Regions from separate parts of the Streptomyces sp. H51 genome, predicted to be linked through region 2. Evidence: predicted binding sites of a transcription regulator. Region 2 holds the regulator's gene; the other holds the start of a gene.
The links. The regulator HspR, encoded in region 2, represses chaperone genes until heat shock. The targets are predictions, from matches to a motif close to TTGAGNNNNNNNNNCTCAA.
Positions count from the first base shown of each region.

Region 1: a site for HspR is predicted at 2,581-2,599, ahead of lon (endopeptidase La). Genes of this name have one in related genera too.

Region 1 covers NZ_JAYMHD010000049.1:30,678-37,260, forward strand. Annotated here, with positions in the region: gene VKA29_RS15310 (HAMP domain-containing sensor histidine kinase) at 1-866, opposite strand, end outside; gene VKA29_RS15315 (response regulator transcription factor) at 863-1,600, opposite strand; gene VKA29_RS15320 (spermidine synthase) at 1,747-2,424, opposite strand; gene lon (endopeptidase La) at 2,622-5,045, shown strand; gene VKA29_RS15330 (lysozyme) at 5,142-5,960, opposite strand; gene VKA29_RS15335 (MarR family winged helix-turn-helix transcriptional regulator) at 6,296-6,583, shown strand, end outside.
Region 2 covers NZ_JAYMHD010000087.1:94,176-100,758, reverse strand. Annotated here, with positions in the region: gene dnaK (molecular chaperone DnaK) at 1-193, shown strand, start outside; gene grpE (nucleotide exchange factor GrpE) at 190-840, shown strand; gene dnaJ (molecular chaperone DnaJ) at 874-2,049, shown strand; gene VKA29_RS34125 (heat shock protein transcriptional repressor HspR) at 2,054-2,518, shown strand; gene VKA29_RS34120 (PA14 domain-containing protein) at 2,572-4,314, opposite strand; gene VKA29_RS34115 (PA14 domain-containing protein) at 4,327-6,354, opposite strand.

The DNA of each region.
Region 1 (6,583 bases), on a different contig from region 2:
TCCAGCGACTCCGGCTGCGCGCCGCGCCGCGCCTTGACGGTCACCCGGCCGTGCGGCGGGCTGTGCTTGACCGCGTTGTCGATCAGGTTGGCGACCACCTGGTGGATGCGCTCCGGGTCGGCGTGCGCGGTCAGTTCGGGCGGGGAGACGTCGAGGTGCAGATGGACGTCGGTGCGGGTGTGGGTGCCGGAGCCGGAGGCGATGCCCGCGCGGGCGGGCACGGCCATGTTGGCCTCCTTCAGCACGCCCGACAGGTACGGCCACACCTCGAAGCGCCGCTTGCGCAGCGGTACGACGCCGTTGTCCAGCCGGGACAGGTCGAGCAGCGTCTCCACCAGCCGCCCGAGCCGCTCCGTCTGTTTCAGGGCGGTGCGCATGGTCTCGGTGTCGGCGGGCGAGACGCCGTCCACGATGTTCTCCAGCACCGCGCGCAGGCCCGCGATGGGCGTGCGCAGCTCGTGCGAGACGTTCGCGACCAGCTCCTTGCGCTGCCGGTCCTGGGCCTCCAGGTCGTCGGCCATGCGGTTGATCGTCTGGGCCAGGTCGCCCAGTTCGTCCCGCCGGTTCTCGCGCACCCGGCGCGTGTAGTCGCCGTGCGAGATGGAACGGGCCACCGCGTTCATCTCGTCCAGCGGCGCGGTGAGCGAGTGCGCGACGAACTGCGTGATCAGCAGGGTCGCGATCATCGAGAAGACCGTGATGAAACGCAGCTCGGTCTCCGTGCGCACCGCGATCATCAGCAGACCGGTGGTGATCAGCACCGAGACGACGACCAGCACGCCCAGCTTGGTCTTGATCGAGAACGGGCGTACGCCGCCCCAGGGTTCCTCCCCGGGGCCTCTCGGCGCGGTCGGTCCGCCGCTCATGGGGTCGGGGTCTCCAGCGCGTAGCCCACGCCGTGCACCGTGCGGATCCGCTCGGCGCCGATCTTCCGGCGCAGCGCCTTGATGTGGCTGTCGACGGTCCGGGTGCCGGAGGCGTCCGCCCAGTCCCACACCTCCGCCAGCAGCTGCTCGCGGGAGAGCACCGCGCGCGGTGTGTTCGCCAGGCAGACCAGCAGGTCGAACTCGGTGGGCGTGAGGTGCACGTCCTCGGAGCGCACCCGGACCCGCCGCTGCGCGTGGTCGATCTCCAGTTCGCCCAGGCGCAGGATGCCGTTCCTCGGCGTCGCCGCGGCCAGCGCGGCCCGCTCCACGCGGCGCAGCAGCACGTGCACCCGCGCGGCCAGCTCCCGCATGGAGAACGGCTTCGTCATGTAGTCGTCGGCGCCGACGCCGAGTCCCACCAGCATGTCGGTCTCGTCGTCGCGCGCGGTGAGCATCAGCACCGGCACCGGACGGGCGGCCTGCACACGGCGGCAGACCTCCAGTCCGTCGAAGCCGGGCAGCATGATGTCGAGGATCAGCAGGTCGGGCTGCCAGGCCTCGGCGGTGTCGACGGCCGCCGGACCGTCGCCGGCGGTCTGCACGAGGAAACCCTCGGCGCGCAGGCGGGCCGCGATGGCGTCGACGATCGTCGGATCGTCCTCGACCACCAGCACCCGGCGCTGCGCGCCCTGGGTCGTGGTCGTGCCGTTGTGCGAGGTGTGTGTCTGCTCCATCGCCCGCCCCTGAGTTGCTTTCCGGAATCCGTGGGGTGATCCGTTACTTGCACATGTCTGCACTTGCACAGGTCTGCGCATGCCTGCGATTGACGCGGAATGATCGGCGTCAGGGCAGCAGCGTACGGGGAGTCACCGTTTATTTGCTATCCAGGTAGGACGGCGAGGTGCACGACGTCGGGAACGCCCCGGGCAACGGGGACCTCTTCGGTACGCACCTGTGGGAACCCGGCATTCCACAAGGTTTCTTCGAATTCCGGGGATGGCTCGGCCGACCACACCGCGAGAACCCCGCCCGGCCTCAACACCCTTGCGCAGCTTGCCAGTCCGGCGGGCGAGTAGAGAGTGCCGTTGCCCTCGGTGACGGTCCAGCCGGGCCCGTTGTCGATGTCCAGGCACAGAGCGTCGTACGTGGCGGACGTCTCACGGAGATGGTCGACCAGGTCCGCCTCGACGACGCGGGTGCGCGGGTCGGCCACGGCCTGTGAGGACAGTGCCGACAGCGGGCCGCGCAGATGCCAGTCGATGATCGCTCGTTCGCGTTCCACCACCGTGATCGCGCCCCAGCGGGGGTTCGCCGCGGCGTGTGCGAGCGAGAAGCCGACGCCGAGCCCGCCGATCAGCACACGCGGTTCGGGGCGGGCGCCGAGGGTGTCCAGCGCGGCGTCCACGAGCAGCCGCTCGGAGCGGCCGTCGGAGGTGTCCATCAGGAAGCAGCCGTTGGCGATGATCTGCAGCAGCTCGCCGTGCCGGCGCAGCACGACCTCGCCGTAGGGGCCCTCACGACGATCCAGCACCACGGGGGTTTCGTAGGTGGCGGTCATGGGGCCCATCCTGCACGAACACGGCGCGACGGCCACGGGAATTCCGGGTGTCCGGGCCGGCGGCCGTCGGCCCTCGCCGCCACGTACGCCGGCCGTCGGCCGCGGTGATCGCTCTCGGCGAACACTCCCCGGGGAACAACGGGATGCCGCCGAGCATTGAGTCGGCATAGCTCAACTTGACTGCCGAAGGGGAGATCATGGCTGCTGAGTCCGAGGCGTTCACACCGCTCGCCCTGCCTGTGCTGCCGCTCGACGACGAGGTCGTGCTGCCCGGCATGGTGGTTCCGCTGGACCTGAGCGACGCCGACGTGCGCGCCGCGGTGGAGGCCGCCCAGGCCGCCGCCCGCTCCGAGCCGGGGAAGCCCAGGGTTCTCCTGGTGCCCCGCGTCGACGGGACCTACGCGGGCACCGGTGTGCTCGGCACCGTCGAGCAGGTCGGCCGGCTGGCCGACGGCGACCCGGGCGCGCTGGTCCGCGGCCGCGGCCGCGTGCGCATCGGCGCGGGCACCACCGGCCCGGGCGCGGCGCTGTGGGTCGAGGGCACGCGGATCGACGAGAAGGCGCCCGACCCCCTGCCGGGTCACGCGGCCGAACTGGTCAAGGAGTACAAGGCGCTCGCCACCGCCTGGCTGCGCAAGCGGGGCGCCTGGCAGGTCGTCGACCGGGTCCAGGCCATCGACGACGTCTCCGCGCTCGCCGACAACTCCGGCTACTCGCCCTTCCTCACCACCGAGCAGAAGATCCAGCTCCTGGAGACCACCGACCCGGTCGCCCGCCTGAAGCTGGCCACCCAGCAGCTGCGCGACCACCTCGCCGAGCAGGACGTCGCCGAGAGCATCGCCAAGGACGTCCAGGAGGGCGTCGACAAGCAGCAGCGCGAGTTCCTGCTGCGCCGTCAGCTGGAGGCCGTCCGCAAGGAGCTGCGCGAGCTCAACGGCGAGAAGGAGGGCGAGGAGTCCGACGACTACCGCGCCCGCGTCGAGGCCGCCGACCTGCCGGAGAAGGTCCGCGAGGCCGCCCTGAAGGAGGTCGACAAGCTGGAGCGGTCCTCCGACCAGTCGCCGGAGGGCTCCTGGATCCGCACCTGGCTCGACACCGTCCTCGAACTGCCGTGGAACGAACGCACCGAGGACGCCTACGACATCCGGGGCGCCAAGGCGGTCCTGGACGCCGAGCACGCCGGTCTGGAAGACGTGAAGGAGCGGATCACCGAGTACCTCGCGGTCCGCAAGCGCCGCGCGGACCGGGGGCTGGGGATCGTCGGGGGCCGTCGCGGTGGCGCCGTGCTCGCCCTGGTCGGCCCGCCCGGCGTCGGCAAGACCTCGCTCGGCGAGTCCGTGGCGCACGCCATGGGCCGCAAGTTCGTCCGCGTCGCCCTCGGCGGCGTCCGCGACGAGGCGGAGGTCCGCGGCCACCGGCGCACCTACGTCGGCGCGCTGCCCGGCCGTATCGTCCGCGCGATCAAGGAGGCCGGATCGATGAACCCGGTCGTCCTGCTGGACGAGATCGACAAGGTCGGCTCCGACTTCCGCGGCGACCCCGCGGCGGCCCTCCTCGAAGTCCTGGACCCGGCGCAGAACCACACCTTCCGCGACCACTACCTGGAGGTCGAACTCGACCTGTCCGACGTCGTCTTCCTCGCCACCGCCAACGTCCTGGAGGCCATCCCGGAGGCGCTCCTGGACCGTATGGAACTGGTGCGCCTGGACGGCTACACCGAGGACGAGAAGGTCGTCATCGCCCGCGACCACCTGCTCCCGCGCCAGTTGGAGCGGGCCGGCCTCGCCGGGGACGAGGTGACGCTGGACGAGGGCGCGCTGCGCAAGCTCGCCGGCGAGTACACGCGCGAGGCGGGCGTGCGCACCCTGGAGCGGTCGATCGCCCGGCTGCTGCGCAAGATCGCCGCCCAGCACGAACTCGGCGAGCGGGAGCTGCCGTTCACCGTTCGCGCGGACGATCTGCGCGGGCTGATCGGCCGGCCGCACCACGTGCCGGAGGCGGCCCAGGACCCGGCCGAGCGCCGTACCGCGGTGCCCGGCGTGGCTACGGGCCTGGCGGTCACCGGGGCCGGCGGCGACGTCCTGTTCGTCGAGGCGTCCCTCGCGGACCCGGAGACGGGCGCGGCGGGCCTGACCCTGACCGGTCAGCTGGGCGACGTGATGAAGGAGTCGGCGCAGATCGCGCTGAGCTTCCTGCGCAGCCACGGCGCCGAGCTGGAGCTGCCGGTGGCGGACCTGAAGGACCGGGGCGTGCACATCCACTTCCCGGCGGGCGCGGTCCCCAAGGACGGCCCGAGCGCCGGCATCACGATGACGACCGCGCTGGCCTCGCTGCTGTCCGGCCGGCTGGTCCGCACCGACGTGGCGATGACCGGCGAGGTCTCGCTGACCGGCCGGGTCCTGCCGATCGGCGGGGTGAAGCAGAAGCTGCTCGCGGCGCAGCGGGCGGGCGTGACCACGGTCGTCATCCCCAAGCGCAACGAGCCCGACCTGGACGACGTCCCGGCCGAGGTGCTGGACAAGCTCGACGTGCACGCCGTCACCGACGTCCGCCAGGTCCTGGAGCTGGCCCTGGCACCCGCCACGAGCGGCGCGGAGCCGGAGGTTCCGGTGGCGGTGTGACCGGGGCTGCCGGATCGGGGAAGACCCGGGTTCTCGTGAGGGAGGCCCGGGTCTCCACCCTGTGCGGGGCGGGGCGTCGGCGTGCGGGGCGGGGCGTCAGCCGATGGCGAGCGCCTGCACCCGGTCGAGCGCGCCGTTGAACTTGTCGTGGTCGCCGACCGTCGGCCCGGACGAGGTGTACTGCCACATCGTGTAGTACGACCATCCGGCCGGCAGCGTCCCCGGGTCGGAGGCGTACCGCGCGATCCACAGCGGGTTGTTGGCGGCGAAGCCGCCGTAGTTGCCGGTGCACTGGGTCCACCAGCTGGTGGCCGTGTAGATCACGGCGTCGCGGCCCGTGCGGGACTTGTACGTGTTGAGGAAGTCGGCGATCCAGCTGACCATGGCGCTGGTCGACTTGCCGTAGCAGGCGGCGCCGTAGGGGTTCCACTCGATGTCGAGCGCGCCCGGGAGGGTCTTGCCGTCGCCGGACCAGCCGCCGCCGTGGTCCACGAAGTAGTTGGCCTGGGTCGCGCCGCTGGTGGTGTCCGGGGTCGCGAAGTGGTACGCGCCGCGGATCATGCCCACGTTGTACGAGCCGTTGTACTGCTGCGCGAAGTAGGGGTTCGTGTAGTACGTCCCCTCGGTGGCCTTGGTGTACGCCCACCTGACCCCGCTGTTCCACAGGGTCGACCAGGCGACGTTGCCCTGGTAACTGGCGACGTCGACGCCCTCCGTCTGGGTGACGTCACCGGTGCTGGGGGTGCCGTTGCTGCCGTCGTGGGCCAGGACGCCCATGCCCATGTACGCGGAGCCGCGGGCGGGCGTGCCCGCGGCGGACGCCGGCACGGTGAGGACGAGGGAGAGGGCGGCGAGCAGGAGACCGGCGAGGAAGAGGCGCCGGGGGCGGAGCGGTCCGGGTCTGTGCACGGGCATGACGTGCCTCCGAAGGCTCGGTGGTGGTGGGGAGGGAGCGGGAACGTGCGGGCGGTGCGGGCGGTGCCGGCGGTGCGGGCGCTGCGGGCGGTGCGGCGACGTGCGGGGACGTGCGGGGACGTGCTGGAAGTGCCCGCACCGACCGGCCTGGCGGCCGAGAATGGCGTGAGCATGCCAGCAACGCCCGGTGAAGAAGCTACGCACGTAGACCGCCGACTGGGAAGGGGGACCGGAGGCTGCCGTTGGTCTAAGCCTGCGAAATACTTGCCGAGCTGCGGCGATGACGGCGTTCGGCGGAAACTTTCAGGACCGGGAAAACCGAGGCGGGGACTGACGTGCACGAAGGCGGAAACGGCGGCGGACGCCCAGCGGAGTCGCAGGCGTCACCGAGCGGTGCGGACCAGGAATACCTGTCCCTGGAGCGCGAACTGACGGTTCTGCTCCGGCGCGCCCGCGCCAGCCAGGGCGAGATGGCCCGCGAGGTCCACCCGGACCTGGAACCGGCCGCCTACGGACTCCTCGTGCGGCTGGACGAGCACGGCCGCCAGCGGGCGACGGAACTGGCCGCCTACATCGGCGTCGGCAAGGCCACCATGTCCCGCCAGCTGCGCGCCCTCGAGGAG
Region 2 (6,583 bases):
GGGCGAGGACATCGCCGAGATCCGCTCCGCCACGGAGAAGGTCGCGGCCGTGTCCCAGAAGCTGGGCCAGGCGATGTACGCCGACGCCCAGGCCTCGCAGGCCGCCGCGGGCGGCGCCGAGGCCCCGAAGGCCGACGACGATGTCGTGGACGCCGAGATCGTCGACGACGAGCGCAAGGACGGTGCCGCGTGACGGAGGAGACCCCGGGCTTCGAGGAGAAGCCCGACGTCCCCTCCGGCGCGACCCCCGACGACGCCGAGCCGAAGGCCGCCGCCCCCAAGGAGGAGGCGGCCCCGGCCGGGGACGCAGAGAAGATCACCGGTCTGACGGCCCAGCTGGACCAGGCACGCAAGGCGCTCGAAGAGCGCACGGCGGACCTCCAGCGGCTCCAGGCCGAGTTCCAGAACTACCGCCGCCGTGTCGAACGCGACCGGGTCACGGTCAAGGAGATCGCCGTGGCGAACCTCCTGACCGAGCTCCTGCCCGTGCTCGACGACATCGGCCGCGCCCGGGAACACGGCGAACTCGTCGGCGGCTTCAAGTCCGTCGCGGAGTCGCTGGAGACCGTCGCGGCGAAGATGGGTCTGCAGCAGTTCGGCAAGGAAGGCGAGTCCTTCGACCCGACGATCCACGAGGCGCTGATGCACAGCTACGCGCCGGACGTCACCGAGACGACGTGCGTGGCGATCCTGCAGCCCGGGTACCGCATCGGCGAGCGCACCATCCGCCCCGCGCGGGTGGCCGTGGCCGAGCCGCAGCCGGGTGCGCAGACCGTGAAGGCCGAGGAGACGACGGAGGCGGCCGACGACAAGGAGAGCGGTGGCCCGGACGAGGGCTGAGCTTGAACCGACCGGGAAGGAGGGACGTCGAGGATGAGCACCAAGGACTTCATCGAGAAGGACTACTACAAGGTCCTCGGCGTCCCCAAGGACGCCACCGAGGCCGAGATCAAGAAGGCGTACCGGAAGCTCGCCCGTGAGTTCCACCCGGACGCCAACAAGGGCAACGCCAAGGCGGAGGAGCGCTTCAAGGAGATCTCCGAGGCGAACGACGTCCTCGGCGACCCCAAGAAGCGCAAGGAGTACGACGAGGCCCGCGCCCTCTTCGGCAGCGGCGGGTTCCGCCCGGGGCCGGGCGCGGGCGGCGGCTCCTTCAACTTCGATCTGGGCGACCTCTTCGGAGGCGGCGCCCAGGGCGGCCAGGCCGGCGGCTTCGGCGGCGGCCTCGGCGACGTGTTCGGGGGCCTGTTCAACCGTGGCGGCTCCGGCACCACGCGCGTGCAGCCCAGGCGCGGCCAGGACATCGACACCGAGGTCACCCTCAGCTTCACCGAGGCGATCGAGGGGGCGACGGTCCCCCTGCGGATGTCCTCGCAGGCCCCCTGCCGGGCCTGTTCGGGCACCGGCGACAAGAACGGCAACCCGCGGGTCTGCCCGACCTGCGTGGGCACCGGCCAGGTCGCCCGGGGCTCCGGCGGCGGTTTCTCGCTGACCGACCCCTGCCCGGACTGCAAGGGCCGCGGCCTGATCGCGGAGCACCCCTGCGAGGTCTGCAACGGCTCGGGCCGGGCGAAGTCCTCCCGGACCATGCAGGTGCGCATCCCCGCCGGGGTGTCGGACGGGCAGCGCATCCGGCTGCGCGGCAAGGGCGCACCGGGCGAGCGCGGCGGCCCGGCCGGCGACCTGTACGTCACCGTGCACGTCGGCGCCCACCCGGTGTTCGGCCGCAAGGACGACAACCTGACGGTGACCGTGCCGGTGACGTTCGCGGAGGCGGCGCTCGGCGGCGAGATCAGGGTGCCCACCCTGGGCGGACCGCCGGTCACCCTGAAGCTGCCGCCGGGCACGCCCAACGGCCGCACCATGCGCGCCCGCGGCAAGGGCTCGGTCCGCAAGGACGGCACCCGCGGCGACCTCCTGGTCACCGTCGAGGTGAGTGTCCCCAAGCATGTGACGGGGAAGGCTCGTGACGCGCTCGAGGCGTATCGCGAGGCGACCGCGGGTGAGGATCCGCGGGCGGAGCTGTTCCAGGCCGCGAAGGGAGCATGACGAGATGGACGGCCGTCGACGCAATCCGTATGAACTGACCGAGGAGACCCCGGTCTACGTCATCTCGGTGGCCGCACAGCTGTCCGGTCTGCACCCGCAGACGCTGCGTCAGTACGACCGTCTGGGGCTGGTGTCCCCCGACCGCACGGCGGGCCGGGGACGCCGCTACTCGGCCCGTGACATCGAACTGCTCCGCCAGGTGCAGCAGTTGTCGCAGGACGAGGGCATCAACCTGGCCGGCATCAAGCGGATCATCGAACTGGAGAACCAGGTCGCCGCCCTGCAGTCCCGCGTCGCGGAACTGCAGGCGGCCCTGGACGGCGCGGCGGCCGCGATGCAGCAGCGCGAGGCCGCGGTGCACGCCTCCTACCGGCGCGACCTGGTTCCCTACCAGGAGGTCCAGCAGACCAGCGCGCTGGTGGTGTGGCGGCCCAAGCGGCAGCCGCAGTCCCGCACCGACGCGGACTGACCCGCAGGCGCGGTACGGAAGGGGCCCGGATTCTCCGGGCCCCTTCCGCGCGTTCAGGGCGCGCTGACCGCCCAGTCGCCCGCGGGCGTGGTCTCGGTGCCGTCGGCCTTCACCCCGGTCACCCAGTAGTAGGACGTGGTGCCGCGCCTGACCCCGGTGTCGAAGTACGTGAAGGCGCCGGCGCCGCGGTCGGCGATCTTCTCGTACGTCGCCGTGGCGGGGTTCCACCGGTAGATCCGGAAACCCTGGGCCTTCTCGCCGGACGTCTCCTCGCCCGCGCCCAGCCCGGACCAGATCAGCATGTTGCCCTCGTCGCCCTCCGTCGAGGTCGCCTCCAGCGTCAGCGGCGAGCCCGCCGGGGTGGCCACGCTCGGCGTCATGTCGAGTTCCGTGACGGTCACCGCCTCGGCGGGGCCGTTCCACTCGATGGCGGAGTTGCCGTCGTCGTCCACCGCGTCGATGAAGAAGCAGACCTCTTCGCCGTCCGGGAGGGCGGTGTGGTCGAAGGAGGTTTCGTCGGGGTAGAGGTAGTGCGAGACGTCGGCGTAGCAGACCTGCTCGCCCTCGTCCTCGTACAGCTCGCCCTGGTAGAGCCGGTAGCGCTGCAGGTCGGCGGCCGGGCTCTTGTCCCAGGTCAGGTGGAAGCCGTACTCGGTCGGGGTGGCGGTCAGTCCGGTGACCAGCGGCGGCGGGTCGTTGTCCCAGATCCAGCCGCGCTGGGGTGCGGACCGCGCGGACTCGTTGCCGGCCGCGTCGACGGCCGACACGCGGTAGTAGTACGCGGTGCTCTCGGCGGCCGAGGTGTCCAGGTAGGAGAGTCCGCCGGTGCTGCCGAGCGCGGTGTAGGTGCCGGTCTCGGTCGCCGACCGGAAGACGCGGTACGACACCGCGTCCGCGACCTGCTTCCAGGCGACCTTCAGCCCGCCGGTGCCGCCCGTCGGCGTCACCTCGCCGCTCGCGCTCACCACGGTGGGCACGCCGGGCGCGACCCGGTCGGCGGTGGTCACGGGCTGGTCGGCGCTGCCCGTGGACACGTTGCCGGCCTTGTCGTAGGCGCGGACCTCGTAGTAGTACGTCGCCCCGGTCACCGGCAGGGTGGTGTCGGTGTAGGAGGTGGAGGTGGTGGTGGCGAGCGGGGTGGCGCCGAACGAGGCGCCCTTCAGCCGCCGGTAGACGCGGTAGCCCGCGAGGTCCATCTCCTTGTTCTTCGCCCAGCCGATCTTGGCCTTGCCGGTCGCGCTGTCGTAGGCGGCCGAAGCGCCCGTCGGGGCGAGGGGCTTGACCGTGTCCACGGTGGCGGAGGTGCGCGGCAGGTAGGAGAAGGTGACGTTCGCCGGGCCGGTCCAGTTCACGAAGTCCACGCGGAGGATGTGCTTTCCGGCGGGGACGGTGATGTCGACGGTCTTCTTCACGGTCGTCGACACGTTCTTCCACAGGTCGACCTTGCGGACGTCGTCGAGGTAGACGCGGATGCCGTCCTGGGCGGAGACCGGCAGCGAGAAGGGGCCGCCGGAGCCGAAGTCACGGGTGACGGTCCAGCGGACGCCGAAGTAGTTCGACGGCAGGCCGGAGGCGGGCGCGCCGGTGCCCCAGTTCTCGCTGACCGAGGAGTCGCAGTCCGTCTTCTTCGGTATGCCGGAGAACGTGGTGTTCGCGTAGAACTGCCGCTTGTAGACGGGGGACGTGCAGGTGGTCGCGGCGGACGCGGGGGCCGCGGCGGTGAGCAGGGTGCCCGCGGTGGCGAGCACGACGGCGGTGGCCGCCGCGGCGGTGGTGGTGCGTCTTGCTGGGTTCATTCGGTCCTCTTGTCACGTTCCGCTCGGCGGGACCACGACCGGTGCGAGGCCGGTGAAGGCCTCCGAACCGTCCGCGGCGACGGCCGAGACGAGGTAGTAGCTGGTGGTGGCGGTGGGGGTGGCCGGGTCGGTGTAGCCGCGGGCGTCGGCGGCCAGGGGCTCGTCGGTCAGCCGGACGTACTGCTCCGTCGCGCGGTCCCAGCGGTGGACGTGGAAGCCGCTCGCCGCGCAGCCGGTGGCGCAGGTCCACGACAGCGCCGCCTTCCCCGTCCCGTCCGCCGTGCCGGACAGGGTCCAGGCGGCGGTGTTCGGGGGTGCGTAGGACGGGGTGAGGAAGAGCTCGTCGACGCTGACGTCGGCGACCTCGTCCGCTGGTGAACCGGACACGGTGTAGAGGGAGTTGTTCGCGGTGTCCATCGCGTCGACGAAGTAGACCCAGTCCTGGCCGTCCGGCACCTGGACGTCGACGTACCGGGTGGTGCCCGCGGGGACCGTGGCGATCAGCTCGTGCGTGGAGGTGTCACGGGCGCTGGTGGCCCGCCACACCCGGTACGAGGCGAGGTCCGGGGCGGGGCCGGCGTCCCACTCCAGGACCGTGCCGTACTCGGTGCTGGTGTGGTGCAGGCCGGTGACGGCGGGCGGCGGGGTCCGGTCGTACAGGCCCGCGCTGATCACCTGGGACGGTTCCGACTCCGTGCCGTCGTCGCCGACGCTGGTGATCCGGTACCAGTAGTCCGTCCTCGGTACGGCCGAACGGTCGGTGCAGGCGTAGCGCGCGTACGGGTCGTCGGCGGGGCTGATGTCGGACGGCTCGCAGACGACCCGCACCCAGTCGGCGCTGCCGCCGAAGCGCTCCTGGCGGTAGACGTGGTACTGCGTCGGGGCGTGCTTGGCCATCGTCCAGCGCAGTTCGACGCCGGTCTCGTCGGCGTCGGTGCCCGCGTTGTCCAGGTACGGCTTGGGCAGTGGACGCGCGAAGGCCAGGATGTCGGACTGGACGCTGTTGCCGGCCGGGTCGGTCGCGGTGACGCGGTAGTACGAGGTCTTCCCGAAGGGCGCGGTCCCGTCCAGGACGCCGCTGCCGCCCATGCCGGCGCCGATCTTCGTCCACTCGCCGGTGGGTGAGGCGGCGCGGTAGGTGTCGAAGCGCAGTCCGCCCTCGTCGACGTTGTCCCACAGGAGGTCGACGCCGAGCAGGGGATGGTCGGTCGCCGTCAGGACCGGCGTCTCGGGCGGGGTCCGGTCGACGGTCGTGACGAGCTGGTCGGTGCTGCCGGCGGACTCGTTGCCCGCCCTGTCCACCGCCCGCAGCTCGTAGTAGTACACGGCGCCCGTCGGCGGCAGCGCGTGCGTGAACGAGGTGGCGTTGAACACGTCACCGCTGACCAGGCGCCAGACGCCGGAGTCCTCGGCCCGCTGGTAGACGCGGTATCCGGCGAGGTCCATCTCCTTGTTCTTCGCCCAGGTCAGCTTGGCCTTGCTGGTGGCCTTGTCGTACGCGACCGAGACCCCGGCCGGGGCGAGGGGCTTGACGCTGTCGACGGTCGCCGAGGTCCGCGGCGTGTAGGCGAACTTGACCTTCGCGCCGCCGGTCCAGTTGACGTAGTCGACGCGCAGGGTGTGCTTGCCGGACGGGATGGTGACGTTGGCGGTTCTGGAGACGGTCGTGGAGGTGTTCTTCCACAGGTCGATCCTGCGGACGCCGTCGAGGTAGACGCGGATGCCGTCGAGTCCGGAGGCGGCGAGGGCGAAGGGGCCGCCGGAGCCGAAGTCGCGGGTGACGGTCCAGCGGACGCCGAAGTAGTTCGACGGCAGCCCGGAGGCGGGGGCGCCGGTGCCCCAGTTCTGGTCGATCGCGGAGTCGCAGTCCGTTTTCTTCGGTGTGCCGGAGAACGTGGTGTTCGCGTAGAACTGCCGCTTGTAGACGGGGGATGTGCAGGTGGTCGCGGCGGACGCGGGGGCCGCGGCGGTGAGCAGGGTGCCCGCGGTGGCGAGCACGACGGCGGTGGCCGCCGCGGTCGTGCGGCTGGCTGGGTTCATTCGGTCCTCTGCTCGAACGGGGAAGGGCTGAAAAGGGCTGCCGTGATCACGACTCGTGAGGAAAGCGGTTGGTTGTACGGGTCTTTGCCTTTTCGTGGTTCGCCGTTGGGTGGAGGGTTTGTGGACGAACTGGGGATGCTGATGTGTCGGGTCTTCACAACACAGCGGAGCGTGGCGTTGCGCACTCGTTAAGTAGTTCGGCTTGACGCTGAGGGTTGGGGAAGCGTTG